3 regions of the Streptomyces sp. B1I3 genome follow, and region 3 is predicted to be linked to each of the others. Evidence: riboswitches for the same ligand, from Rfam matches in the RefSeq annotation. Region 3 holds a riboswitch; each other region holds the start of a gene.
The links. A riboswitch is a leader RNA that binds a small molecule or an ion and turns the genes downstream of it on or off. The one in region 3 is predicted to bind cyclic di-AMP.

Region 1 (6,792 bases), 2.8 Mb from region 3:
CCGTGCGGACATCGGCCGGATCCACCCGAGTGTCGCGCCGGTCCAAGGAGAGCCCGTCGTCGTCAAGAAGGCCCCGAACGCCTTCGTCGACACCGACCTGGGCGAGCACGTCGATGCGGCGGGTCACAAGGACGTCATCCTGGCGGGATTCATGACACACATGTGCGTCATGTTCACCGCCGAGGGCGCCTTCCTGCGCGGCAACCGGCCCACGGTGGTCGCCGACGCCTGCGCGACGCGGCCGCTGCCTTCGGTGGGTGGCGACCTGCCGGCCGGCCAGATCCACCACAGCGCCCTGGCGACGGTCGCCGACCTCTACGGGGTCGTCGTCCCTTCGGAGAAGTCCCTCTCCTGAACCACGGCGCCACGAGGGGCACGAGCACGTCCCCCTTCTTCGTGACGGGTGGACGTGCTCGCTTGCGGTCGTGGGGCCGGGACGGCAGGGTTCGGTGATGTGGCCACCTTGCTGATCGTGCATCACACGCCCTCGCCGAACTGCCAGGCACTCTTCGAGGCCGTGGTCGCGGGCGCGACGGCGGACGGGATCGAAGGCGTGCGCGTCGTACGTCGTGCCGCGCTCTCCGCGACGGCGTCCGACGTGCTCGACGCCGACGGTCTCGTGCTCGGCACCCCGGCGAACCTCGGCTACATGTCCGGTGCTCTCAAGCACTTCTTCGACCAGGTCTACTACCCGTGCCTGGACACGACGCGCGGCCGCCCCTTCGGCTACTACGTGCACGGGGGCAACGACGTCACCGGAGCCGTACGGGGCGTCGAGTCGATCACTACGGGCCTGGGATGGCGCCGCACGGCCGACGCCGTGACCGTGACCGGCGAGCCGGGCAAGGCCGACATCGAGGCCTGCTGGGAGCTGGGGGCGACGGTCGCCGCCGGGCTCATGGACTGACGGCGCGGGCTACGGGGGACGCCCGCCGGGGGACGCGCGGCGGGCGCACGGCCCCGAAGACCGCGTCGGTGGTCCCGACGGCCCTGTCCGGCGGGCTCTTGCCGCGTCCGGCCGCCCACCGGAGCCGTACGCCCCGCTGCCCGCTGCCCGCATCCCACGGGCCGGGGCGGAGCGCCGGGGAGCCGCGGGGGCGGCGCACCCGCTCCCGTCACCGGATCCCGACGGTGTGATGCATGGGCCCCGCGCGGCGCTGGGTTCTGTGGGAGGAGCGGGTCCTCCCACAGAACAGGCAGGAGTCGCGAGGTGCTGGGACGGGGCGTGAGCGGTTGGACTCCGGCGGTCCGGCGGGGACGGCACGGCGGGGAGCGGAGGCGGCCGGCCTTACCCGCGCCCATCGAGGCGCTGGAGCCCCTGCTGCCGACGACGTACGGAATCGACGAACAAGTCGACTGGGCGGTCGCCGAAGCCCGCTGGGGTGCCCGCTTCCCGGCGGACTACAAAGCCTTCATGCGCGCCTACGGGGAGGGCTCCGTGGACGGTGCGATCGTCGTCCACCGGCCGTTGCCCATGGACGCCCCGGAGGGTGAACGGACGCCCGACGCCATGGCCGAGGGAACCGGCACCGTACGGGAGGTCTGGAAGGCGGAGGCCGACGAGGTGTGGGCCGATCCCGCCGGCCCCGACCTGGTGCTCGATCCCGGTGCCCTGCTCGCCTGGGGGGCGACCGCCGAGGCCGCGATCCTGTGCTGGCTGACGATGGACGAGGACCCCGACCGCTGGCCCGTGGTGGTCTGCGGACGTCACACCGTGCCCACGTTCGCGCTGTACCGGTTCGGGATGGCCGAGTTCCTGCGCAGGCTGCTGACCGGCGGGTTCGACATGCCGCCTGTCACCGTGGACGGCGTGCCGTGGCCGCGCCCCCACGCATTCGTCAGCCGGGCCGTGCAACGGGCCCGCCGCCGAGCGGGCCTCGACCCCTGGACCGGCGAGCCGGTGGCCCGGTGAGGGGCGGGCCGGGGCTCTGAGACCCCTGCGCCGGGGAAGGCCCTGAGACTCCTGTGACGGGGCGCGCCGCAGGCCGGCGGGGGCGGACCGGTGGCCCGCAGGGCTGGACCCCCGGGCTCAGTGACGCCTCCAGGTGAGCTTGCCACCCCCCACCCACCGCACGACGGCCGGGTCGTCGAGGTCATGGACCGTGATGCCGGCTGCGGCAGCGGCGAGCAGCACATCCGTCATCGAGGTCGCCCCGCCGACCACTTCTCCGTCGATCTCCACGATGCGGAAGGGCGGACGTCCCGGCTGCACGGGCAGGACGGTGATCCGCGGCTGCGAGAGGTCAGGGTTCACGCTTTCGGTCATGAGTGGACGGATCCCACACCGTGGCCCCTGATATGCCCGAGAGCGTCATGGGTGAGTCGTATGCCCGTTTTGAGCTTTTTTCTGGAATTAATACCTTAATATCCGCTAAAGCCTCCCGGGCGACCACCGCCCTCCCGTGCAGTGCAAATCGCCCTTATCGGACGCCGTGACCAGGGTCACCTTGCTTGCCCGGGACGCTGCGCCGCACCTTCCGGTTCCCTTGCGCGCCGGGAAAGTTGAGACGGGCGTGTGGGGCCGGTTACACGAATTTCAATGAATTGATCTTGCCGATGAATTGTGATCACGAATTCAGGGCTTGTTCCTTTCGGCATTTCTCGCCTACGGTCACCCTCACTCCGGATGGAACGCCGAATCCTGCCGCCGTCCGGGAACCCGACCACATCTCGTACGGCAGGAGCGGGGGACCCAGGTAAGCGCCGATCCGGCTATCCGGAACGGCTCGGGGTGAAGTCGCATTCGCATGCGACCGGGCATCTCCAGCCCGAACCCGACAGCTCACTTCGCAGGCGACGGAGAGGAATTCAGCATGCCCGCACAGGCCAAGCACCGTCGTTCCAGGACCAGTTCGCTCACCCGCGGCATCATCGCCGTGAGCACGGGCGGAGCCGCCCTCGCCCTCCCCGTGATCGGCGCGACCGGAGCGTTCGCCGCACCGGCACATCCGGTGGCGGTCGAAAAGGCGACCACGTCGACTGCCGTGTCCGGCAAGGAAATTGCCGCGCAGAAGTCCGCGCCCGTCACCTATTCCGTGATCTTGGGTGATTCCCTTGCCAAGATCGCACGCGATCATTCCGTCAGCGGTGGCTGGCAGGAGCTCTACAACGGCAACCGAAAGGCTGTCGGCGGTAACCCGGACCTGATTCACCCCGGCCTGAAGCTGACCATCGGGGCCAAGGCCGACAACAATGCGGCGGCCTCCGCCGGCAAGGCCGAGAAGAAGGCCGGAAGCGCCGCTGCGGCCGATTCCGAGACCTCCGCTTCCTCGGACCGCGCCGAGCAGAGCGCCGACCGTGCCGACCGCTCCGAGCGGACCACGGAGCTCGCCGCCCAGGGTGCGCCCGCCGCCACCGAGGCCGTCGCCGCCGAGCCGGTGGCGTACACCGACGACCTCGACGGCTGGATCAAGGAGTCGCTCGCCGTCATGGCCGAGCACGGCATCCCCGGCAGCTACGAGGGCATCCACCGCAACATCATGCGCGAGTCCTCCGGTAACCCCCTGGCCATCAACAACTGGGACATCAACGCGATCAACGGTGTCCCGTCCAAGGGTCTTCTGCAGGTCATCGACCCGACCTTCCAGGCCTACCACGTGCCCGGTACGTCGATGGACAGCTACGACCCGGTCGCCAACATCACGGCCGCGTGCAACTACGCCGCCGACCGGTACGGCTCGATCGACAACGTGTTCAGCGCCTACTGAGACATGACCGTGTGACAGCGGACGACGTCCGACGGGTGGTGCGGGTTCTGACGAACCGGCACCACCCGTCTTCGCGTGTGTACGCCGGCACGCGCGTCAGCCGTTCGCCGCAGGGCCCGCACGCCGGGGAAGGTGGACGGGCCGCGGTCCCGCCGGCCCCGGGTGACTGGTCACGTACAGGTTCGTCGTCCATACTGCCCGCCGTGGAGCAGCGCATGAATTCGAACACCAAGCCAGAGTTCGCCGCGGGTACGGACCCGGCGTACATCCCCGGCCTGACGGCCCCTGCCCCCGCACGGACGGAGGGGGAAACGGAGGAGAAGGCCGAGACTGCCGGTGACGCCGGCACGCACGTCGAGGCGGGAAGCCGGAGCGACCGGGTGGCTGTCGCGGACAAGGCGCGGGTGCCGAACGGCGCGGCTGACGCGGCTTCGGCCGACGCGGCCGACGCGGCCGACGCGGCCGACGCGGCCGACGCGGACGACGCGGACGACGCGGCGGTGCCTGGGGACGCGGGTGCCGGGAAGAGGGACGCCGGGAAGGGGGACGCCGGGAAGGGGGACGGGCCCGTCTTCGAGGTCAGCGACCGGCGCGGATCCATCCGGGTCGACCGCGAGGGTGTCCGGTTCCGGCTGGACGACCAGGAGGCGGAGTTCGACTGGTCGGAGATCGGCGCGGTCGAAGTCAAGACCGCCCGCTTCGGACGCCGGTTCACCGTCACGGTCCATCTGTCCAGCCGCCGGTGGTTCAACGCCGAGGTCGAGGCGGCGGCCCGGAGCAGCCTCAAGAAGTGGACGGCGGACCTCGACGCGGCGCTGGACGCCTACTTCGAGGAGGCCTGACACCTGGTCTCCGCAACGCGGCGCCGGGCGGACGGACCGCCCGGCGCACCTTCGCCGTGCGCCGGATCAGGCTTCGGCCGCTTCGTCGAGGACCACCGACCGGGTCAGGTGGCGGGGCAGGTCGGGATCGAGGCCGCGGGCCACCGCCCGGGCGATCGCGAGCCGCTGCACCCTGACCAGATCCGCCAGCGGGTCCAGGCCGCTCTCCACCCAGCGGGCACCGGTCGCCAGCACCTGCTCCGCCAGGCCCTGTGGGGCGGAACCGAACATCCAGGTGGCCGTCCCGGCAGTGGCGATGCTGATGGGGCCGTGGCGGTACTCCATCGCCGGATACGACTCGGTCCAGGACAGTGACGCCTCCTTCATCTTGAGCGCAGCCTCGTTGGCGAGTCCGACCGTCCAGCCGCGGCCCAGGAAGCTGAACTGCGTGCAGTCCGGCAGCCCTGCGGGCAGCGGCTCGGCCAGTGCCCTCTCCGCGTCCCGGACGACCTCGTCGCTGTGCAGCCCCAGGTGGGCCCGGAACAGGGTGAGCGCGGTCGTGGCGAAGCGGGTCTGCACGACCGACCGTTCGTCGGCGAAGTCGAGCACGACCACCTCGTCCGCGGCCGACATCACCGGCGTGTCCGGGTCGGCCGTCACCGCGAGGGTGGCCGTGGTTCCGCTCAGCCGGATCAGCAGGTCGAGTACCTCGGTCGTCGTCCCCGAGCGTGTCAGGGCGACGACCCGGTCGTACCGGCGGCCGAGGGGGAACTCGGAAGCGGCGAAGGCGTCGGACTCGCCCTGCCCGGAGTCCTCGCGGAGCGAGGCGTACGCCTGGGCCATGTAGTACGACGTGCCGCAGCCGACCACGGCGATGCGCTCACCCGTGGCGGGCAGGACCGCCGCGCGGTCGACCGCGACCTGCGCCGCGCGACGCCAGCACTCCGGCTGATCGGCTGTCTCGGTTTCGACATGGGACATGTCCGTGCTCCGCTTCCACTGCTGCTCGCACCGGGGAGGTGCTGGGCCTGGGTGTGCTGTGCCTGAGGTGTGCCGTGCCCAGGGCCGTGCCGTGCCGGGGACCGTGTCGGCCCGGCCGGTGACCGGCCTGGGTGAAGTAGTCGTCCGCGTGCTCAATTCTGCATGCTACTGGGGTCAAATGAGCAAAAACAAGCAGAGGGCATGTGGGCCGAGAGTGAGGGGTATGGCAGTTTTCGGCCATGCTCGGTGGGTAGTCGGCTCAATCCGGTTCCGTCGGTCCCGAGTGGGTAGCAACGGCGCGGCGTGATCTCAGGGACCGGTACGGGCGGTATCGGGTGATAGATCCTGCACGGTGCGGGCGGCACACAACCCCGTACGGTCACGGCCGTACGCCGGAAGGCCGACGGGAGGGGCGATTTCGCGTCACCCGATCGACGGTTCGGCCGAGATCGAACGCGCGAGCGCACCGCGGTCGGCATAATCGCCCCATGTCGATCACGGGTGGGGACGTCGTTGACCTCGGCACGGGTCTGTACGCCTGGCTGCCGCCGAAGCGCGGCTGGGGGCTGGCCAACTGCGGCCTCCTCGTGTCGTCGCGCGGCGCGCTGTGGATCGACACCCCGTACGACCCCCTGCTGGCCGGCCAGTTCCTCGTGGAGAGCCGGAAGCGGCTGCCCGAGGGGGTGGGCATCGACCGCGTGATCGTGACCCATGCCAACGGGGACCACTTCTGGGGCGCCGGTGTGCTGCCGGACGCGGAGATCATCGCGACCCGCGAGGCCAGGGAACACATCCATTACGACCCCACCCCGCAGCAACAGCACGCCCTGGTGGCCGGTAGTGATCCGGGCACCCCGCTCGGCGCGTACCTCGGCCGTCACTTCGGCGGCTTCGACTGGTCGGCCACCACGCCGGTACAGCCGACGACGTACTTCACGGGAGAGCTCGAACTGACGCTGGGCGACTACACGGTCCAGGTGTCGTCCCTGCCGCCCGCACACACCACGGGCGACCTGATGGTGCACCTGCCGGCCCAGCGCGCGGTCTTCAGCGGCGACGTGATCTTCTCCTCCACCCCGCGGCAGCCCGGGGACCACCCGGTCCACTGGGCCGGCCCGCTGGAGAACGTGATCGCCGCCTGCGAGCGGGTCCTCGCCACCGGAGCCGAGGTCATCGTGCCCGGCCACGGACCGGTGCTCGATCCCGCCGGAGTACGGGAGCACATCGGCTACCTCTCCTACGTACGCGACCGCGCGCACGCCCTCCACGCCTCCGGGGTGCCC
Region 2 (6,792 bases), 2.0 Mb from region 3:
CCGCCTTTCAACACTCTGTTGAACGATGAAGGGGATTCCGCGGCCAGGTATTGCACGTTAGGGCGCAAGTTTTTCCGGCGCGTTAACTGATCTTTTGCTCTTCCATGGACTTCGGACCGCGCAGGCCGCTCTCCGGTGGGCCTGGGGCCCGGTCCGCCGCACAACGCCTTCCGCACCCCGGAGCCGGGTCCGCGCGGTCACGGTCCGGACGGCGACGCACGGCGCCGACGCCGTCGTCCGTGACACCCGGCCGGCCGGTGGGCGGCCACGGGCCTGTCCGGCCCGCACGCGTGTCCGCGCCGTCGCCGGTGCTCCGCCCGACCGGTCATCGGATGAGGTCCGGGCCCTCACCCGCGAGGCGAGCCGGCGCGGAGGCGGCCCGCACCTCGACCCGAGGACGGCGTCGTATACGGCGGCGGTGCGTACGCCGGTCAGGGCACCCGGCGGCCCACCGCGCCGTACACGGCCTCCTGGTGCCCGTACCGCTGACGGGACGCGAGCTTGTTCCGGTCCGTGGCCGCGCCGCGGAGCACCGCGAGCACGGCCGGGCCACGGCGACCGCGCTCGCGGGCGCTCCGCGGCGGTCCCGAAGCGGCGGCGTTCGCCAGGATCGGAGGGCACGGGGTCGATCGAGGACACGGAACGGATCAGCTGCTCGATCGGCCGCGGCCTCCTTCCGCCTCGGACAGTCGGGTGCCGGCGCCCGGCACACCCGGACGTCGACATGCCCTGCCCGGCGCCCGGGTAGTCATGCAGTGACCCGCTCTGACGAGCCGGTGCAGGGACAGCCCTCCGGCCTCGGGATCGAGGCGCGCGAGTTGGTGCGTGGGCGCGAGATGCTCACCGTGATGCCGACCCGTCGCACGGGACGTTCCGCGCGGGACAGTCAGTGCCGCCATCGAGCGTGACACCATCCTCGACGCCCCGGCCACCAGGGCGTTCGGCCTGGTGGACCACGTCATGGAGAACCGCCGTCCGTCCCAGCCGCCGCACCCCACGAGGTGACCCGCGATGCTCACCCCTCAGTTCCCGCCACTTCCCGCACTGACCCGCGCCGAGGGCGAATTCATCGACCGTTACCTCGAAGCACTCGACCAGATCGGCCGGATCAATCCGGCCCGCGGCAGCGATACGTACAGTGCGCTCCGGGCGGCACAGGCGCTGGCCTCCGGGGCCGTCGCCCTGCGCGACGCGCTGGCTCTGATGCATGAGCGGGGCGAGACGCAGATCCACGCGGAGACACTGGCCCGCGCGCTGCGCCTGCTGGACGGAGAGCGGCGCGCCGGGCGGGTCACCATGCCTCCGGCTGCCACGAGTTGAGCGCCCCCTCCCCCGACTGCCGGGCTCTTTAGCCCTTTCGGCCCCATTGCCCCGACACGCCCGGCGAGGCGAGCAATCTTTCTCCCTCGTTCGGCTCAGACGAACCCCCTCACGAGGGACAGTTCAACTTGCGCAACGCGCGCGGACACCAAGCGGAACAAGCCGTTCCGCTGCTGGTACGCGGCTGGTCCGGCAACGGTGCCGGGGCTCGGTCATCGGCCCGTCCACCCGAACAGTTCAGTCGTGACGACTCTCACATAACGCCCTTTCAGCTCGGAAATCCGGCACCGGGTGAGTAAAGATCCGTGGGACGACAAGCCCCCGCCACCGCGGCGGGGCGGTCCGGGCGGACGCCGAGTCCTGCCGCCGTCCGGATGCCTGGTCGACAGAAGTGGATCGGCAGGAGTGGAGGACCCGAGCACAACGGGCCGCCCGGACATCCGTTCCGGACGGCTCTCGGGGTGAAGCCGCCATGTGCGGCCGGGCAACTTCGCCAGCCCGAACCCGACAGGTCATCCTTCACAGGCGGCTGACGAAGGGTTGCGCATGACTGCGCAGGTTCATGTCCCGTCTCTGTTCGCCCGGGTCGGTACGGCCTCGGTTCTCACGCTCGCCGTCGGCACCACCATGCTGGCGCCCGGCATCGTCGACGATGCCGAGGCCGCGACCAACTCGACGAAGGCGCTGAGGATCGCCGCGTCGAAGAAGGGCGCGCCCTACCGGTGGGGCGCCGCAGGGCCCCACCGGTTCGACTGCTCGGGCCTCACGCTCTACTCCTTCCGCAAGGTGGGGAAGAAACTCCCCCGTACGGCGCAGCAGCAGTACAACTCCACACGCCATGTCTCCAGGTCGAAGCGGCAACGTGGCGACCTGGTCTTCTTCCATTCCGGGCGCAGCGTCTACCACGTCGGCATCTACGCCGGCGGAGGCAAGATCTGGCACTCGCCGAAGACCGGGGCCGTGGTCAGGCTGGAGAAGATCTGGTCGAACACCGTCTGGTACGGGAGGGTCCGCTGACGCGCGCCCGTGGGAGGGTCCGCCGAGGCACGCCGGCGGTACGGCCGCTGACGCGCGCCGACGTCTACGGGCCGCCCGGCCGCACCGGACCGCACCGCGCCCGAGTCAGTGCAGCAGGGGCGCGGTGACCAGTGCGAGTCCCAGCGCGGTGAGCGCCGCACCACTGCCGCCCTCGATCGCACGGGCGGTACGCGGCCGGCGCAGCCACCGGCCGAGGCGGTCCACCAGCAGGGCCACGGCCGGGAACCAGACGAGCGCCAGCAGCACGACCACGGCGGCGAGCAGCAGGGTTCTGGGCAGGGGCGGCTGCCCGTCGGGGACGAACTGGGGCAGCAGGCTGAGGAAGAGCACGGGCGCCTTGGGGTTCAGGACGTTGGTCAGGAAGCCCTGGCGGAGCGGCCTTGCCACCCCGGTGGGCGCACCGGCTCCGGTGTCCTCGTGGCCCGTGGTCCCGGCGGCGCCCCGCCGTCGTACCGCGTGGAGGGCGGTGAGTCCCAGGTAGAGCACGTAGGCGCCGCCCAGCAGCTGGACCGTGCGGAAGAGGGCGGGCATCGTCACGAGCACGGCGGCGAGTCCCGCCACGGCGAGCGCGGTGTGCACCAGGAGTCCTCCCGCGACTCCTGCCGCGGCGGCCACCCCGGAGCGCCGTGACGCCAGCGCGTTGCGAACGACCACGGTGAAGTCGGCGCCGGGCAGTGCGACCATTCCCGCGGCCACCGCCACGAAAGCGAGCAGTTGTGCGTCCATGGGTACACCCTGACCCGGGCACCCCTTTAGCGTGTACTTGCAATCTTCTGGGTCTGCCAAAAGGAACGCTTAATGTTCGATCCGACGCGGCTGGCGGCGCTGGTGGCGGTGGCCGAAGCGGGCTCGATCACACGGGCGGCCGGGCGGCTGGGCTACACCGCTCCCGCGCTCTCCCAGCAGCTGGCGAAACTGGAGCGGGAGGCCGGCGCCGCGCTGCTGGTGCGCCACCATCGCGGGGCGCGTCTGACGGCCGCCGGTGAGCTGCTGGCCGGGCGGGCCCGACGGGTCCTGGACGAGATGGACCAGGCACGGCGCGAGCTGTCCCGGCTGGCGGGCCTGTCGGGAGGGCGGCTGCGGGTCGGCACCTTCACCACGGCCGGGATCCACCTGCTGCCGCCGGTGCTCAGTGCCTTCCGCCGCGCCCACCCGGACGTGGAGCTGACCGTCACGGACTACGAGCCACCCGGTGGGGTCGCAGCCGTGGCGGCGGGCGATGTCGATCTGGCGCTGACGCACGCGTACGAACCCGCGGTCGCCGATCCGCTGCCCGCCGGGGTGTCCGTCGAGCCGCTCCTCGTGGAGGAACTCGTGCTCATCACGGCAGCAGGCCAGATGCTGTCCGAGGGCAGCGGGCCGCTGCCCGTGTCCGAACTCGCGGGCCGCCCCCTGATCAGCAGCGCGCCCCTCCATCCTCCGCGGCGCGGGGTGGAGCGGGCGCTTGCCGAGGCGGGGGCCGCCCCGGCCGTGGTGTGCGAGTCCCCCGGTTACGCACTGGTGTGCGCGCTGGTCAGCGCGGGTCTCGGCGTGGCGGTGGTGCCGGAGATGGTCGCGGCGATGTCCCCGGCGCCGGTCGCGGTACGGCGACTGGAGCCCCCGGAGTTCCGGAGGACGATCTCCGTCGCCCACCGGGGAGATCGCAACACCGCCGCGGCGGCCACGCTGCGGGCCCTGCTGCGCAGCGGCTTCGGCCGGGCCGCCGCGCAGTGAGACCCGGCCGGCCCGGTGTGTACGGCCGTGTCTCGCCGGGTGACGTCAGGGCTGCGCGGGCACGGCCCAGGGCAGCGTGACCGACACGGTCTTGCCCCCGTCCTGGGTGGGGCTGACGCCGATCCGGCCGCCGCACTCCTTGGCCAGGCAGCGGATGATCACCATGCCGCGGCCGTTGTCCTGCTGGACCGCGGCGGGCAGTCGCCGGGGCCAGCGGGGGTGGCTGTCCGTGACTCCCAGGTAGAGCTCGACGTCCCGGTCGAGACGGAGGTCCACCGTGAAGGTGGGTGACTGTCCGAACGTGTGCTGGACGGCGTTGGTGGCCAGTTCGGAGACGACCAGCCGGATGGCGTCGGCGATCTCGGTGTCGTCCGGCAGGCCCCATTCGGTGAGGACGCGGGCCACGTATCTCCGGGCCGCGGAGACCGACACCGGATCGCTCGGCAGAGTGACGGTAGCTTCCTGCTGGTCTGCCATGGCGAGGCCGTCCCTTTCCGCCCGGACCGACGCACGATCGGCCTGGATTGCGCTTCGCGCCAGAGTGCCATCGATGCCGTCGCCTGTAACGGCGATCCACCAAGATATGCATATATCTGTCGCCCAATCCGGTGAACTCCGCCCCGCGAGCCGGATACGGGCGCCACACTGGCCCCTTTCACACCGGGCGACCTGCAGGAAGGGGCTTCTCGCACGGTGGGAGGAGACCGGCGCAGCACGGCCCCGCGGCACGCCGCCGCGAACTCAGGGCGCGAGACGTCAGTGGCCCCGGGTCTCCTTCGGACCGCCGGCCGCACCGCCGGCTACGCGCGAGCGGTGATGAACGCCTGCATGAAGGCCGCCCCGCTCGGCGGCGACCGTCCGGCCGGACGGCACTCGACGGACATGGGCCTGACGCCACTGCGCTCCCCGCGGCGGCCCGGGCTTCCTTCCTCGACGAGCCCGGCGCCCGCGGGGGTCAGCTGGACCGGGAGGGCGCCGCACCCACCACCGTGGCCACGGCGGTCTCGATCTGCTCGCGCGTCAGGTCCGCACGCGCGGTCAGCCGCAGCCTGGAGACCCCGTCCGGCACCGACGGGGGGCGGAAGCACCCGACCGCCAGCCCGGCCGTGCGGCAGTCCGCCGCCCAGCGCACCGCCATGCCGGCGGACGGAGCGCGGACGGACACGACGGCGGCATCGGGGCGCACGGCGGTCAGGCCGGCCGCGGTCAGCCGTTCGTACAGTTCGAGGGCGACGGCACGCGCCCTGCCCGCCCGCTCCGGTTCGCGCCCCAGGTGCCGCAGGGCACCCAGGGCCGCACCGACGGCCGCGGGCGCGAGGCCGGTGTCGAAGATGAACGTACGGGCCGTGTTGACCAGGTGGTCGATGACCCGGGCCGGGCCGAGGACCGCGCCGCCCTGGCTGCCGAGGGACTTGGAGAGGGTGAGCGTGGCGACGATGCCGTCGTCTCCGGCGAGACCGACGGCCGCGAGCGCACCCCGGCCGCCTTCGCCCAGGACTCCCAGGCCGTGTGCGTCGTCCACCAGCAGGGCCGCGCCGCCTTCTCTGCACACGTCGGCGAGCCGGGTCAGTGGGGCGGCGTCGCCGTCCACCGAGAACACCGAATCGGTCACGGCCAGCGCCCGCCCGCCGTGCGCGTGGATCGCCTTGCGCACCGCCTCCGGGTCCGCGTGGGGCACGACTTCGGTCTCGGCCCGGGAGAGCCGGCAGCCGTCGACGATCGAGGCGTGGTTGCGCGCGTCGGAGACGATCAGCGAGCCGTGGCCGCTGAGCGCGGTGAGGGCGGCGAGATTGGCGGCGTAGCCGGAAGAGAGCACCAGGGCGGCCTCGAAACCGCAGAAGTCCGCCAGCTCGCGCTCGAGTTCGGCGTGCAGGGCGGTCGATCCGGTGACGAGCCGCGAGCCGGTGGCGCCCCCACCCCACGTCCGGGCCGCCTCGGCCGCCGCCTCGGTCACGGCGGGATGGCGGGACAGGCCGAGGTAGTCGTTGCTCGCGAGGTCCAGCAGAGCGGGTTCGGCGGTCCGGGGGCGCAGGGTCCGGACGAGTCCGGCCTCCTCGCGGCGGCGCGCCTCGTCATCGATCCAGGCGAAGGGGGCGTAGGGCATGGGGCGGTCCCTTTTGTAGGCAGCTCACAGACCCTAGCGGGGTGCGCAGCAGGTCAGGGTGTGGCAATACACACACCCTCACCCTCCTCTCCTGTCCGGTTCCTCCTTGGCCGATGCCGGTGCCGTACGTCAGGATCAGGGCCATGGACCTCCTGAACACGCTGGTGGACAAGGGACTGCGGCGCGAACTGCCGACCCGGGACGAAGCGCTCGCCGTGCTGGCGACCTCTGACGACGACTTGCTCGATGTGGTGGCCGCGGCCGGAAAGGTACGCCGCCAGTGGTTCGGGCGGCGCGTGAAGCTGAACTATCTGGTGAATCTGAAGTCCGGGCTGTGCCCCGAGGACTGCTCGTACTGCTCCCAGCGGCTCGGCTCCAAGGCCGACATCCTCAAGTACACCTGGCTCAAACCGGAGGAGGCGGCCAAGGCCGCCACGGCGGGAGTGGCCGGCGGGGCCAAGCGCGTGTGCCTGGTGGCGAGCGGCAGGGGGCCGACCGACCGGGACGTCGACCGGGTCTCGCAGACCATCGAGGCCATCAAGGAGCAGCACGAGGACGTCGAGGTGTGCGCCTGCCTCGGACTGCTGTCCCAGGGCCAGGCCGACCGCCTGAAGTCG
Region 3 (6,792 bases):
CAGCAGGCGGATGGAGTTGGTACCGCAGTCGACGGCGGCGACGCGGGTCACCGCCCTGCCCCCTCGCCGGGCTCGCCGGCTGCCCGCCCCTCGTCCGTGCTCCCGCTCTCGTCCGCAGCGGCGCACGGCGACACACAGGGGCCCTTCGCCCACCACTGCGGAAGCATCGCGATCGCCTCGTCGCCCAGCGGGTTCACCCCGGGCCCCGCCGCCAGCGAATGACCGACCAGCACGTGCAGGCACTTCACCCGGTCCGGCATGCCGCCCGCGCTCGGGAAGCCCTCCAGGACCTCGATGGCGTCCCGGCGCGCGATGTAGTCCTCGTGCGCCGCGCGGTACGCGGCGGCCAGCTCCGGGTCCGTCGTGAGCCGCTCGGTCATCTCCTTCATGACCCCGTTGGCCTCCAGCGTGCCGATCGCGGACGCGGCACGCGGACAGGTCAGGTAATACGTCGTCGGGAACGGCGTGCCGTCCTCCAGACGGGGCTGCGTCTCGACCACGTCCGGATTGCCGCACGGGCAGCGGTGCGCGATGGCGCGCAGCCCACGGGGCGGCCGGCCGAGCTGCTGCTCGAACGCGGCGATGTCCGCAGCGGTGGGTGTGGTGGATTCGGTCTGCGGAGGGGGCGTGTCCATGCCTGCCTTGAATGTCATCGGTCGGTCTGTGTGTATCGGTGTGCGTACGGGGACGTGTTCAGGGCCGCGTACGCGCACGGGGTCATTCGCGGTCCGCGCTGTCGACGCCGTCCCAGAGGTTGGAGTGCCAGGGCCGGCCCGTCGCACCGGGTTCGCCTCGGCGGACCTCGGCCGCGTCCGGGTCGATCACGGTGTAACCGGTCTCCCCGGGCATGACGTAGTGGAGGTGCTCACGCGCGAGACGGCGGATGTACGCGTCGTCCTTCAGCCGCGCCTTCTCGTCCCGCAGCTCCTCGGTCCGCTCGTGCGCCTCCCGCGACAGCCTCTCCTGCTCGGCGATCTCGTCGCGCTGGGAGATGTACTGGCGCATCGGGTACGCGAGGGCGACCACCAGGGAACAGACGATCAGCGCCAGGAACGCCGCCCGGCCGGTGAGGCGGGAGCGGCGGGCCTGACGCCGGTTCTGGGAGCGGTAGACGCGGGCCGCCGTCTGCTCACCGAGCAGCCTCAGCCTGGTCGTGGTGGAGAACCGGTCGCGGTCCTTCCCGGCCATCTCTCACGCTCCCCGTTACGCACGTCCGTCCCCGCACACGGTACGGGACCGAGTGCGGGGACGGACGGAGGCTGGTGCGCCGAGGTCCTGCCGAAGGGCTGTCAGCCCTCGAAACGGAACCGCGGGAACGCCGAACGGCCCGCGTACACCGCGGCGTCGTCGAGGATCTCCTCGATGCGCAGCAGCTGGTTGTACTTGGCGACACGGTCCGAGCGGGCCGGTGCGCCGGTCTTGATCTGGCCGCAGTTCACCGCGACGGCGAGGTCGGCGATGGTGACGTCCTCGGTCTCACCGGAGCGGTGGGACATCATGCACTTGAAGCCGTTGCGCTGCGCGAGCTCGACGGCGTCCAGGGTCTCGGTCAGCGAACCGATCTGGTTGACCTTCACGAGCAGGGCGTTGGCCGAGCCCTCCTCGATGCCACGGGCGAGGCGCTCGGGGTTGGTGACGAAGAGGTCGTCGCCGACGATCTGCACCTTGGAGCCCAGCTTGTCGGTGATGACCTTCCAGCCGGCCCAGTCGTCCTCGTACAGCGGGTCCTCGATGGAGACCAGCGGGTACGCGGAGACGAGCTCCTCGTAGTACTCGGTCATCTCGGCGGCCGAGCGGGACTTGCCCTCGAACTCGTAGACGCCGTCCTTGTAGAACTCGGACGCGGCGACGTCCAGCGCGAGCGCGATGTCGCGGCCGGGGACGTAACCGGCCTCCTTGACGGCCTCGAGGATGAGGTCGAGGGCGGCGCGGTTGGACTCGAGGTTCGGCGCGAAGCCGCCCTCGTCACCGAGACCGGTGGACAGGCCCTTGGTCTTCAGGACCTTCTTCAGCGTGTGGTAGATCTCCGCGCCCCAGCGCAGGGCCTCGGAGAAGGATTCGGCGCCGATCGGCGCGATCATGAACTCCTGGATGTCCACGTTGGAGTCGGCGTGCGAACCGCCGTTCAGGATGTTCATCATCGGGACGGGCAGCAGGTGCGCGTTCGGGCCGCCGAGGTAACGGAACAGCGGGAGGTCCGAGGCCTCGGACGCGGCGTGCGCGACGGCGAGCGAGACGCCGAGGATGGCGTTGGCGCCGAGCGAGCCCTTGTTCTCGGTGGCGTCCAGGTCGAACATCGCCTGGTCGATGAGGCGCTGCTCGGTGGCGTCGTAACCGACGAGCTCCGGGCCGATCTGCTCGATCACGGCGAGGACGGCCTTCTCGACGCCCTTGCCGTGGTAACGGTTGGGGTCGCCGTCGCGAAGCTCGATGGCCTCGAACGCGCCGGTGGAGGCGCCGGACGGAACGGCAGCACGGCCCGTGCTGCCGTCGTCGAGGCCAACCTCGACCTCGACCGTGGGGTTGCCCCGGGAGTCGAGGATTTCCCTGGCTACGACGACGTCGATGGACGGCACGAGGCATCTCCTTCTGGGATATGACACTGGTTGTGCAGGGTCACTGTGGCCTTGCGATACGAGCCTAACCGGCCCGGCCCGCTCCGTCGGCCGACCGCCCGTCCCCTGGGACGAAAAAGGACCCAACAGCCTGCATTCCGGGCAAAGCTCCAGAAATCTACTGGTCAGTAACTACAAAGGTTGAACACTCACCTGCAACTCGGCCTCTCGGCCGACACCCCCTGCGCCCCCTCACGCACCCTCGCGCACACCGCCTCCGTACCCCGTCGGCTGATCCCCTGAGGCTCCGTGAACACACCCCCGGCCCGGCGCACACGGGGGGTGTGGGCGCGCCGGGCCGGGTAGCGTTTCGGGTGCCGCCGGACACCCTTCGTCCTGGGAGGGAGGAAGACCCCGGGACTACTTCAGGTGGAGCTGCTGACCCGGGAAGATCAGGTCGGCGTTCTCGACGATGTCGTCGTTGAGCGTGAACAGCTTGTGCCAGCCGCCCTTGACGTCCTTCGCCTTGGCGATCTTGCTGAGGGTGTCGCCCGCCTTCACCTTGTATTCGCCGTCACCCTTCTTGACCTTGTCGCCGGTCGGGGTGGTGACGGTCTTCTCCGCCTTGGGAGCCGTGCGCGTCTCGCTGCGCGTGGTGGGCTGCTCGGCCTTGCGCTCCGGCGCGGCCTGCGGGGCCGTGTCGCCGTTCTTGGCGGAGCCGGTGTCGACGCCCGGGTCCACACCGTCGTTCGTCAGGCCACCGGCACCGGCGCAGGCCCAGGCACCCGGGCCCTGCAGGGCGAGAAGCTTCTCGGCGGTGGCTATCTGCTGGCCCTTGGTGGCCAGGTCGGCACGGGCGGCGTACTGCGTACCGCCGGCGGCGGCCCAGCTGGACGCCGAGAACTGCAGTCCGCCGTAGTAACCGTTGCCGGTGTTGATGGACCAGTTGCCACCGGACTCGCACTGCGCGACGGCGTCCCACGTGGAGACGGACGCGGCGGAGGCGCCCGTCGCACCCATCAGCGGGACGGCGACGGCGGCACCGGCCACACCGGCCAGGGTGGCGACACGGACGGCCTTGGACGGGCGGCGGTGCTTGCCCTTGCTGGAAAGCAGCATGGTTCTCCTCACCGACGCCTACGAGGTGAGCTGTCGGGTTCGGGCTGTGAGTCGCCCGGTCGCCCGCTGTCGCAGGCGACTTCACCCCTAGCCGGTCCTCGCCGTCTCTCGACGGCCGGGCACGGCACTTACCTGGGTCCCCCGCTCCTGCCTACGGCGCTTTACGCGTCGGTCCCCTTCGTCCGACGGCAGGATTCGGCGTGACGGTCGAAGGTGCCCGCGGTGCGAGCGGTTACGACCGTAAACACAGGCAACCCCGACATTCAAAGATGGACATAACGGCTAATCAGCCCTTACCGCCCTGGGGAGGTCGGCCGTTTCCGCAGGTCGGAGCGGATGCGGGCGGACCGGACGGGCGCAGCCCGCCAGTTGAAGCAAAGAGACCCATGTCTCACTTACGCATAAGTGGACATAGGCCTCTGAACTACCCTCGCTTTCGGGGTGTTTTCACACTTTTGATCAGCTGCCGGCAGGCGCTTCCACGCCGGTCTCCGCACCGGTCTCCGCACCGTTCTCCGCGCCCGTCGAGGCGGAGGCCGCCCCTCCCTGGAGACCCAGGTCGAGGCTCTGGCCCGGAAGGATCAGGTCGGGGTCGGAGCCCAGCTCGGTCTTGTTGGCCTCGTAGAGCGCGGGCCAGCCGCCGGGCAGCTCCTGGGTGTCGGCGATCGCCCACAGGTTGTCGCCCTCGCGGACGGTGTACGTGCCGTCCGTGCCCGCCTCCGCGCCCTTGCGCGCCTCGGCGCCACCGCGCGAGGCGTGCCGGCCGGACTCGCGGGCGCTCTCCGCGTCCGCCTCCGCACTCGCCTCGGGGGCCGGGATGCCGCGGTGCTTGCCACCCGTCGCGTCCTCGCCCCGCGCCGCTCCGGAGGCCTCGGGCGAGGGGGTGGTGGAGGGTGACGAGGACTCCGGAGTGCCGGTTCCGGTGGGTGTGCCGGCGTCGGCGGCCTTGTCGCCCTTCCCGCCCTTGTCACTCGTGCCGCTCTTACCGCCCGCGGCGGCGCCGTCCTTCGCGTCCGCCTCGTCCGCCCCGGCCGACGCTTCGGGCGAGGACGTGTCCGAGGGGCTCGCAGAGTCCGACGGCTCGGCGCTCGGGTCGCCGCCCGGGTCGACGCCCGGCAGCGAATCGTCCATCGCCAGGCCGGAGATCACCGCACAGCTGGCCCAGGCCTGCGGCCCCTTGGCGTCCAGGACCTTCTCGGCGACCGCGATCTGCTGCGAGCGGCTGGCGAGGTCGGCCCGCGCGGCGTACGCCGAACCGCCGTAGGCCGACCAGGTGTCCTGCGAGAACTGCAGGCCGCCGTAGTAGCCGTTGCCGAGGTCGGCGCTCCACATGCCACCGCTCTCGCACTCGGCGACCCGGTCCCAGGTCGACGCCTCGGCGGCGTTCGCGCCGGCCGCGCCGAGCAGCGGGATGGCGATGGCCGATCCCGTCACGCCTGCGGCGACGACGATGGCGGGTGCCTGACGAGGGCGACGGTGTCTGCCGTTCGCGGAGCCCATGGGATTGCCTTCCGTGTGACTGACATGTGACGGGTGAGTCGAACGGTGAACCTAGCCGCACTCGAACGTGTGTCACAAGTCGATGCAGCGGAGATCACGTGAAGGTCACGGAGTTGACGGCGTGTCACTTGCGGCGCCCCTTTGTCCGGGATCGAACTCAACGGGGAGAGTGCGCAGTCCCCGCATGATGAGCCCGCCACGCCACCTCACCTCGTCGGCTTCCGCAGCCAGTCGCAGGTCAGGAAGGCGCCTCAGCAGCGTGGCCAGCGCCGTCCGTCCCTCCAGACGGGCCAGCGGCGCCCCCAGGCAGTAGTGGATGCCGTGGCCGTATCCGAGGTGCTGATTGTCACTCCGTGCGAGGTCCAGGGTGTCCGCATCCTGGAAACGCTCCGGGTCCCGGTCCGCGGCGGCCAGCACCACGAGGACAGGGTCCCCCACCGCGATGTCCTGGCCTCCCAGCGTCACGGGCTCGGTGGCATAGCGCCAGGTGGCGAGCTCCACCGGACCGTCGTATCGCAGCAGTTCCTCGATGCCCGTGGCCAGCAGGCCGTCCTCCCCCTCGGCGAGCGAGCGCTGCAACCGTCCGCGCTGTTCCGGGTTGCGCAGCAGGGCGTACGTGCCGTTCCCGATCAGGTTGACGGTCGTCTCGAAACCGGCGAAGAGAAGGATGAAGGCCATGGCCGCGGCCTCGTTCTCGGTGAGGTGCTCACCGTGGTCGCTCGCCCGGATCAGCCCCGAGATCAGGTCGTCGCCGGGATTCTCCCTTTTACGGTGGATGAGTTCGGCGAGGTACCCGCGCATCTTCTTGACCGACCTGGCCACCCCGCCGCGTGGGCCGCCGCCGTGGCGGATCATCATGCCCGCCCAGTCCCGGAAGTCGTCCTGGTCCTCCGGGGGGACTCCCAGCAGGTCGCAGATCGCGTAGATGGGGAGCGGGAAGGCGAAGTCGTGGATGAGGTCCGCCTTGCCCTCCTCGATGAAGGAGTCGATGAGCCTGTCCGTCAGCTCCTGCACGCGGGGCGCGAACTCGGCGACCCGGCGCGGCGTGAACGCCTTGGAGACGAGCCGGCGCAGCCGCGTGTGGTCCGGCGGGTCGATGTTGAGCAGATGTGTCATCAGCTCCGCCTTGCGCTCCCCCGGGATGCCCGTCTTCCCCTTGGCCTGCGCCGACCCGGCGTGGTGTGCCGGGTTCTTGGAGAGCCGGGCGTCGGCGAGGGCCTGCTTGGCGTCCGCGTACCGGGTGACCAGCCAGGCCTCGACCCCGCTGGGCAGGGTGGTGCGGTGCACGGGGCTGTGCTCGCGGAGCCAGGCGTAGGCGGGGTACGGGTCGGTCGCGAACTCCCAGGTGAAGAGTTCGGGGGCGTCGGCGGGCGCCGGGTGGCGGGCGGGGCACTCGGTGGGAGGGCCGGTGGGGGTGTCGGCCGGAGGGCCGGTGGGGGTGTCGGCCGGAGGGCCGGCGGGGGTGTCGGCGGGACTGTCGGCGGGGCTGTCGTTCACCCCTCGACGGTATCCGCAGCCGCCCCGTGGCCCTCCGCCGCCCGGATCGCGTCCCGGTAGGTACGCGCGGCGGCCCGCAGCGCGGCCTCCGGGTCGCTGCCGTCCTGTTCTGCCCGCACCG

Region 1: it holds a riboswitch for cyclic di-AMP, as region 3 does, so the genes downstream of both, QFZ58_RS09435 (LysM peptidoglycan-binding domain-containing protein) here and QFZ58_RS22295 (transglycosylase family protein) in region 3, are expected to answer to the same signal.
Region 2: it holds a riboswitch for cyclic di-AMP, as region 3 does, so the genes downstream of both, QFZ58_RS31235 (C40 family peptidase) here and QFZ58_RS22295 (transglycosylase family protein) in region 3, are expected to answer to the same signal.

The regions. Positions count from the first base shown of each region.
Region 1 is NZ_JAUSYD010000001.1:2,072,665-2,079,456, reverse strand. Features, by position in the region: gene QFZ58_RS09455 (cysteine hydrolase family protein) at 1-355, shown strand, start outside; gene QFZ58_RS09450 (flavodoxin family protein) at 455-907, shown strand; gene QFZ58_RS09445 (SMI1/KNR4 family protein) at 1,226-1,912, shown strand; gene QFZ58_RS09440 (hypothetical protein) at 2,030-2,266, opposite strand; cyclic di-AMP (ydaO/yuaA leader) riboswitch at 2,623-2,809, shown strand; gene QFZ58_RS09435 (LysM peptidoglycan-binding domain-containing protein) at 2,814-3,707, shown strand; gene QFZ58_RS09430 (hypothetical protein) at 3,911-4,549, shown strand; gene QFZ58_RS09425 (SIS domain-containing protein) at 4,616-5,509, opposite strand; gene QFZ58_RS09420 (MBL fold metallo-hydrolase) at 5,998-6,792, shown strand, end outside.
Region 2 is NZ_JAUSYD010000001.1:6,857,395-6,864,186, reverse strand. Features, by position in the region: partial or broken gene QFZ58_RS31245 (ATP-dependent Clp protease proteolytic subunit) at 700-1,005, shown strand; gene QFZ58_RS31240 (hypothetical protein) at 1,012-1,320, shown strand; cyclic di-AMP (ydaO/yuaA leader) riboswitch at 1,686-1,863, shown strand; gene QFZ58_RS31235 (C40 family peptidase) at 1,867-2,337, shown strand; gene QFZ58_RS31230 (LysE family translocator) at 2,443-3,084, opposite strand; gene QFZ58_RS31225 (LysR family transcriptional regulator) at 3,157-4,071, shown strand; gene QFZ58_RS31220 (ATP-binding protein) at 4,117-4,548, opposite strand; gene QFZ58_RS31215 (8-amino-7-oxononanoate synthase) at 5,027-6,175, opposite strand; gene bioB (biotin synthase BioB) at 6,319-6,792, shown strand, end outside.
Region 3 is NZ_JAUSYD010000001.1:4,849,219-4,856,010, reverse strand. Features, by position in the region: gene QFZ58_RS22315 (Ppx/GppA phosphatase family protein) at 1-51, opposite strand, end outside; gene QFZ58_RS22310 (DUF501 domain-containing protein) at 48-635, opposite strand; gene QFZ58_RS22305 (septum formation initiator family protein) at 718-1,188, opposite strand; gene eno (phosphopyruvate hydratase) at 1,290-2,576, opposite strand; gene QFZ58_RS22295 (transglycosylase family protein) at 2,976-3,674, opposite strand; cyclic di-AMP (ydaO/yuaA leader) riboswitch at 3,675-3,843, opposite strand; gene QFZ58_RS22290 (transglycosylase family protein) at 4,134-5,174, opposite strand; gene QFZ58_RS22285 (cytochrome P450) at 5,280-6,671, opposite strand; gene QFZ58_RS22280 (nucleoside triphosphate pyrophosphohydrolase) at 6,668-6,792, opposite strand, start outside.